2 regions of the Streptomyces sp. NBC_00328 genome follow, and region 1 is predicted to be linked to the other one. Evidence: riboswitches for the same ligand, from Rfam matches in the RefSeq annotation. Region 1 holds a riboswitch; the other holds the start of a gene.
The links. Region 1 has a riboswitch for ZMP and ZTP ahead of OG485_RS01335 (bifunctional 5,10-methylenetetrahydrofolate dehydrogenase/5,10-methenyltetrahydrofolate cyclohydrolase). Riboswitches for the same ligand answer to the same signal wherever they lie in the genome.
Positions count from the first base shown of each region.

Region 2: linked by a shared signal. The riboswitch ahead of OG485_RS42505 (bifunctional 5,10-methylenetetrahydrofolate dehydrogenase/5,10-methenyltetrahydrofolate cyclohydrolase) and the one ahead of OG485_RS01335 (bifunctional 5,10-methylenetetrahydrofolate dehydrogenase/5,10-methenyltetrahydrofolate cyclohydrolase) in region 1 are both predicted to bind ZMP and ZTP.

Region 1 covers NZ_CP108013.1:342,930-346,691, forward strand. The annotation lists gene OG485_RS01330 (hypothetical protein) at 144-611, shown strand; gene OG485_RS01335 (bifunctional 5,10-methylenetetrahydrofolate dehydrogenase/5,10-methenyltetrahydrofolate cyclohydrolase) at 1,056-1,922, opposite strand; ZMP/ZTP riboswitch at 1,944-2,029, opposite strand; gene OG485_RS01340 (PP2C family protein-serine/threonine phosphatase) at 2,921-3,762, opposite strand, start outside.
Region 2 covers NZ_CP108013.1:9,624,589-9,628,350, forward strand. The annotation lists gene OG485_RS42495 (IS5 family transposase) at 370-1,176, shown strand; gene OG485_RS42500 (hypothetical protein) at 1,118-1,624, opposite strand; ZMP/ZTP riboswitch at 1,908-1,993, shown strand; gene OG485_RS42505 (bifunctional 5,10-methylenetetrahydrofolate dehydrogenase/5,10-methenyltetrahydrofolate cyclohydrolase) at 2,015-2,881, shown strand; gene OG485_RS42510 (hypothetical protein) at 3,326-3,762, opposite strand, start outside.

The sequences.
Region 1 (3,762 bases):
GTGATCTCCGGCGCTTCGCGCCTCCAGACCGAGGATCGCATTCCCGTCCGACCTGAAGGCCGGGATTCCCTGCGAGAACAAGGGATGGCACGGGCCTACGATCTCGGGGATGGCCGGCCGTGTGTGATGTCGAGGGGGCGCTCATGGCAGAGCTTGTGCGGCAGCAGGATGTGGATGCCTACGTGGGCTTTCACGCCTTCGGGTTGCAGGAGTCCGGCGACGCGGATCTGCCGGTCCCCTTCCCGGACGACTTCAACCGGCGTGCGTTCCTCAGCACTCACCCGGGACGTCTGGACATCACCAGCGGTGGCCATACCCATACCGCCGTGGTCGGCGTCGAAGTGTGGGACGGGCCTCCGCCCCAGCAGGAACGGGCCGACTGGGATGAGGTGGCCGAGGCCGACTTCGAGTCGGCCAGTGGTCAGGTAGCCGTGTGGTCCATGCACACGGGCCGGATGGACGACCTGATCACGCTGGCGGATTCGGGCGGTTCGTGGCGCGTCCGGGTCCACTGTGCGGGCCGGGCCGAGGCCGCAGCCCTGTCGGAAGGCGAGGGCACCGGCCACGGTGTGGAGCGCTACCTCGTGCAGTTCTGGCCCGCCGAATCGTGAACCGGCTGCAGCGGGAGCGGCCGGTGCCAGGGTCGCTCCCGCCGCAGCGCAGGTCAGGTCAGGTCAGGTCAGGTCAGGTCAGGTGGCGATCTTCACGATGAAGCCGTCATCCATTCCGTCGATGATGCGGTTCTTGGCGTAGAAGCTCTTCAGGATGTTGCCGCCCCGTCTGGTTGTCGTCGCCCGGGATCGGCTTCGCGGAGAAGTTGAACTCTCTTGCCTCCGGGTCGTAGTAGTGCTCAGCAGCCCCTGCCCGCACCGGGCACGAGCCGAGGCACCCGCCTAGGCCGGCTGACACTCGGCGGATCCGCGTCCTCGGCGGCTCACCGCCCTCACGGGTGGCGAGCCGCTGTCAGAACGAACTGTCAGCCAGCCCGATTACGAGGTCTTCCATTCCGAGCGGGACCCTTCTGGCCTGGTGCCAAGGGGCTGCTGGTCAGGAGGTCATCGGTGCTGGATTCCGAGCTGGTTCGCGGCGGCGTCCACGGTCTGCGCCAGCAGGACGGCGATGGTCATCGGCCCGACGCCGCCGGGCACCGGAGTGATCAGACAGGCGCGGGTGCGGGCGGTGTCGAAGTCCACGTCGCCGACGTTGCCCGGGTTGTATCCGGCGTCGATCACCACCGCGCCGGGCTTGATGTCCTCACCCCGGATCAACCGGGGCCGTCCCACGGCCGCTACCACGACGTCTGCTTCCCGGACGATCGCCGACAGGTCCGCTGTGCGGGAGTGGCAGTACGTCACCGTTGCGTTCTTGGCGAGCAGGAGCATCCCGGCCGGCTTGCCAAGAATCGGGCTGCGGCCCACCACGACGGCGTGCTTGCCGGCGAGGTCGACGTCGTACGCCTCCAGCAGTCGCATGATTCCGCCTGGAGTGCAGGACATAAAGCCCGGCAGCGCGAAGCTCATCGCGGCGAACGAATGCATGGTGACCCCGTCGACATCCTTCTCCGGGGCGATGGCCTCGAACGCCGCTCGCTCGTCGATGTGTGGGCCGCAAGGGTGCTGGAGCAGGATGCCGTGCACGTCCGGATCGCCGGACAGGCCGGCGAGGGTGTCGATCAGTTCGGCGGTCGTGGTGGTGGCGGGCAAAGCGATGTGCCGGGACTGGATGCCCGCCTTCGCGCACCGCGCCCGTTTCATGCGGACGTAGGTGGCCGACGCGGGGTCCTCCCCCACCAGCACCGTCGCGAGACAGGGGCTGGTTCCCCCACGCCGTGAGATCTCTGCCGCCTTGACAGCAGCCTCTTCGATGATGCGTTCGGCGAGGTTGGTGCCGTCCATGAGCTGGGCCGTCCGAGTCGCGGACATCGTTGCCTCCAGGCGTTGCTGACCACTCGCCCAGGCGCACGGCAACGACGTCTCGTCAGACCGCTCCCCGGTGGTGCTCCACCTCAGCGCCAGTCACGGCCCACGCCACACTGTAGTAGACGCAGCATGCTCACACCGGTCAGCGTTCTCTTCCCAGTTGGGGAGCGACTCGCCACGGTCCGTCCCCTTTCCGGACCGACGTCCATTCTCGTCAGCGTTCCCGTGCCGCTTGCGCTCGACGATGGCCACTTGACATCCTCCCCCTCTTAAACGAGGGGGATTCCAACCCGGCTGGGTTGGGGTTCACGGACGCTCGACCGCTGTTCGGGCGGTGTCGTCCCTCCGGCACCGGCTGAGCGCCGGGGGCGGGGAATCCCGCCCTGTCCTGCCGCGACGTTGACTGCTGCGTTCTCATCGGCGTTGCACCCCCACCACCCGGTACCCCCACAGCACCCGGGCCCCCACAGACCGCGCCCGCGCACATCCTGCCCAGCCTCGCCATCCCCTCCGTCCTCGCCTCCGTCGACCTCACCGAAACCAGAGGAGCCACCGTCCTCACCGAACTACAAACCCCCCACCCCACCCCCTAACCACCAACCCCACCAGCACCAGCACCAGCACCCCGCGCCGAAACACACCACCAACTCCCCCACCAGCAGCTCCCCCACCCCGCGCACCGACCAGCCCCCCGACAGCACGCCAGCACGGCGTCAAGGCCGCACCAGCAGAGCACCACAAGGGGAACCGGGGCACCCGTTCGCATGCACCACTCCCAGCCCGCCGGGGCGTCCATGCCGCGCGCAAGCAACACGGCATCCTGGGCACCGACCACGAAACCCAGCACACCCCCTCCCCGGGCCGACAGCCCACCGAGAGGTGAGGACCCGGTCGCGGTCGACGTGGTCCAAAGACGCAAGGAGCGCAGCGCGCTGCGCCGGGACGGCCTCGCTCCGTGGCGGGATGCGCAACCTGTGGCGCGTCCGCTGGTGGCGCGCGGGTCATAGTCGGATGACGATCAGGGCGACGTCGTCGCGGGCGCCGCTGCTGACGCCGAGGTCCGCGAGCAGGGCGTCGGCAAGGCGTTCGGGTTCCTGGCGGGCATGGCGGGCGAGCGCGTCGGTGAGGCGTTGCAGGCTGGCGTCGATGTCCTCGCCGCGGCGTTCGATGAGGCCGTCGGTGTAGAGGACGAAGGTGTCGCCGCGGGTGTAGGGCAGGTCAGCCTGGGGGTGGGGGACGTGTTTGGTGCGGGCTCCCAGCGGAGGGTCGGTGGCCCGGTCGAGAAGGTCGAAGGTGCCGTCCGGGTGGACCAGGATGGGGGGCGGGTGGCCGGCGCTGCTGTACATGATGCGGCGAGCGCGGGTGTCGACGACGGCTTGGACGACAGTGGTGGCCAGCGCACCCCCCACGTCGCGTGCGTACAGGCCCAGGACGTCCAGGGCCCTCGCGGGCCGTTCGACGGCCCGGACGACCACGGACAACGCGCTGCGGAGCATGCCCATGACGGCGGCGGCCTCCAGGCCGTGGCCGACGACGTCGCCGACCGCCACGGCGAATCTGTCCTCCGGCAGGTCGACCACGTCGTACCAGTCGCCGCACACGTTCAGCGACCCGGCGGCGGGCAGGTAGCGCACCGCGGTGTCCCGGTGCCGGGCCAGATGTGGCGAGTGGAGCATGGCCTCCTGCAAGGTGAGAGCGACCTGGCGTTCCCGGGCGTGGGCTTGGCGCAGTTCCTCGTTCAGTCGTTTGAGCTCAAGCGCCCGTGCGTACAGTTCGACCTCCCGCGCCTCCACGTCGCTGAGCGCACCGCCTTCTCGCAGGCGGGGGTGGGAACGGATGAACG
Region 2 (3,762 bases), 9.3 Mb from region 1:
GCCCCCGGCGCTCAGCCGGTGCCGGAGGGACGACACCGCCCGAACAGCGGTCGAGCGTCCGTGAACCCCAACCCAGCCGGGTTGGAATCCCCCTCGTTTAACTGGCTGTTCTCTATCCGGCCGTGTGATCGGTGGGGTTCGAACAGGGGCCTGGTTCGGGTGAGTTGTTCTGTGTGCAGGCATGGAAGAAGGGCCTCTTGGTAGCTCGCGGATGTCGAGTCCAGCGAGAAGCAAGAGGCCCTGTTGTCGAAGTGTCGCGTGGTCACGGTTGCCGAGTCCAGTTGGTCCACTCGTGGGTGTGACTGCCTCGCCCACAGGTTCGGGAACGCGGCCGACCGGCCGGATCGCCGGCCCCGGTACGGCTCGGACATGAGCGATTCCGAGTGGGCTCTGGTGAAGGATCTGCTGCCAGTTCCGGGCTGGCTGGCAGGCCGGGGCGGCCGACCGGAGGGCTACTGCCACCGGCAGATGATCGACGCGGTGCGCTACCTCGTCGACAACGGCATCAAGTGGCGGGCGATGCCGTCCGACTTCCCGCCCTGGCCGCGTGTCTACGCCTTCTTCGCCCGCTGGCGGGACGCCGGCCTCGTGACCGAGTTGCACGAACGGCTCCGTGAGGCCGTCCGCACCAGCGAGGGCCGCGGCCCGGAACCCAGTGCCGCGGTCGTGGACTCGCAGTCGGTGAAGGCGGACGCCACCGTCGCCCACGCCTCACGCGGGTTCGACGCGGGCAAGAAGATCAACGGGCGCAAGCGGCATCTGCTCACCGACACGCTCGGACTTCTGCTGAACGTGCTGGTCACACCGGCGTCCACGACCGACCGGGACGCCGCCCGGATCCTTCTGCCCGCGGCAAAGGAGGGCTTTCGGCGGCTGACGCGGGTCTGGGCCGACGGCGGCTACACCGGCCACCTCACCGACTGGACCAGCCGGCATCTCGGGCTCGTCCTCGACGTCGTCCGCCGTCATGAGGACGTCCAAGGTTTCCAGGCACTGCCCCGCCGCTGGGTCGTCGAAAGATCCTTCGCCTGGCTCCTGCGCAGCCGGCGTCTGGTCCGGGACTACGAGCGACGCACCGACACCAGCGAAGCCGTCATCCGCTGGTCGATGATCGCACTCATGAGCCGCCGTCTGGCCGCCCGACATGATCAACCTGTTCCGACGGCGGCGTCGTGAACCTTCCCGGCTTCGCCTCCACCAGCCAGCCCCGTTCCACCAGCCTCTTCAACCGTGCTCTCGCACCCTCGACGCGTGAGACGGAGGCACTGTCCCAGCCGAGTACCACCGCTGTCCGCCGGGCACCCAACCCCTCGACTCCGGCCTCCGCCGCGGCAGCCATCACCGCCCGGTAGTCCACCGACAGATCCTCGACCCCGACCGCGTTCTCCCGATGCGGCACCGCACGGCGCGGACCCACCGGCTTCTTCCGCGACGGCCCGCCGACCACCACGGCCGGCGCTTCCTCCTCGGCCAGCGCCTCCAGATACTGCTCGAGCCCGATCACCCGACGCCTGAGGACTTCTTCGGCGTCCGCCAAGTCCGCCCGCACCCGCTCCAGTTCGGCTTCGAGCTCCTCCACCCGCACCACCGCGGCCTTCCGCCGCGCTTCCAGAACCGCCCGCATCGACGGCATCCGCCACCCCCGCAACATCTCGACCGGCAACAAGCCGAGACTTCCGCGACAGATGCCATCCCATGTCTGACCAGCGGAATCCGCACACAAGGTTCGGAAAGAGAACGACCTCTAAGAGGGGGAGGATGTCAAGTGGCCATCGTCGAGCGCAAGCGGCACGGGAACGCTGACGAGAATGGACGTCGGTCCGGAAAGGGGACGGACCGTGGCGAGTCGCTCCCCAACTGGGAAGAGAACGCTGACCGGTGTGAGCATGCTGCGTCTACTACAGTGTGGCGTGGGCCGTGACTGGCGCTGAGGTGGAGCACCACCGGGGAGCGGTCTGACGAGACGTCGTTGCCGTGCGCCTGGGCGAGTGGTCAGCAACGCCTGGAGGCAACGATGTCCGCGACTCGGACGGCCCAGCTCATGGACGGCACCAACCTCGCCGAACGCATCATCGAAGAGGCTGCTGTCAAGGCGGCAGAGATCTCACGGCGTGGGGGAACCAGCCCCTGTCTCGCGACGGTGCTGGTGGGGGAGGACCCCGCGTCGGCCACCTACGTCCGCATGAAACGGGCGCGGTGCGCGAAGGCGGGCATCCAGTCCCGGCACATCGCTTTGCCCGCCACCACCACGACCGCCGAACTGATCGACACCCTCGCCGGCCTGTCCGGCGATCCGGACGTGCACGGCATCCTGCTCCAGCACCCTTGCGGCCCACACATCGACGAGCGAGCGGCGTTCGAGGCCATCGCCCCGGAGAAGGATGTCGACGGGGTCACCATGCATTCGTTCGCCGCGATGAGCTTCGCGCTGCCGGGCTTTATGTCCTGCACTCCAGGCGGAATCATGCGACTGCTGGAGGCGTACGACGTCGACCTCGCCGGCAAGCACGCCGTCGTGGTGGGCCGCAGCCCGATTCTTGGCAAGCCGGCCGGGATGCTCCTGCTCGCCAAGAACGCAACGGTGACGTACTGCCACTCCCGCACAGCGGACCTGTCGGCGATCGTCCGGGAAGCAGACGTCGTGGTAGCGGCCGTGGGACGGCCCCGGTTGATCCGGGGTGAGGACATCAAGCCCGGCGCGGTGGTGATCGACGCCGGATACAACCCGGGCAACGTCGGCGACGTGGACTTCGACACCGCCCGCACCCGCGCCTGTCTGATCACTCCGGTGCCCGGCGGCGTCGGGCCGATGACCATCGCCGTCCTGCTGGCGCAGACCGTGGACGCCGCCGCGAACCAGCTCGGAATCCAGCACCGATGACCTCCTGACCAGCAGCCCCTTGGCACCAGGCCAGAAGGGTCCCGCTCGGAATGGAAGACCTCGTAATCGGGCTGGCTGACAGTTCGTTCTGACAGCGGCTCGCCACCCGTGAGGGCGGTGAGCCGCCGAGGACGCGGATCCGCCGAGTGTCAGCCGGCCTAGGCGGGTGCCTCGGCTCGTGCCCGGTGCGGGCAGGGGCTGCTGAGCACTACTACGACCCGGAGGCAAGAGAGTTCAACTTCTCCGCGAAGCCGATCCCGGGCGACGACAACCAGACGGGGCGGCAACATCCTGAAGAGCTTCTACGCCAAGAACCGCATCATCGACGGAATGGATGACGGCTTCATCGTGAAGATCGCCACCTGACCTGACCTGACCTGACCTGACCTGACCTGCGCTGCGGCGGGAGCGACCCTGGCACCGGCCGCTCCCGCTGCAGCCGGTTCACGATTCGGCGGGCCAGAACTGCACGAGGTAGCGCTCCACACCGTGGCCGGTGCCCTCGCCTTCCGACAGGGCTGCGGCCTCGGCCCGGCCCGCACAGTGGACCCGGACGCGCCACGAACCGCCCGAATCCGCCAGCGTGATCAGGTCGTCCATCCGGCCCGTGTGCATGGACCACACGGCTACCTGACCACTGGCCGACTCGAAGTCGGCCTCGGCCACCTCATCCCAGTCGGCCCGTTCCTGCTGGGGCGGAGGCCCGTCCCACACTTCGACGCCGACCACGGCGGTATGGGTATGGCCACCGCTGGTGATGTCCAGACGTCCCGGGTGAGTGCTGAGGAACGCACGCCGGTTGAAGTCGTCCGGGAAGGGGACCGGCAGATCCGCGTCGCCGGACTCCTGCAACCCGAAGGCGTGAAAGCCCACGTAGGCAT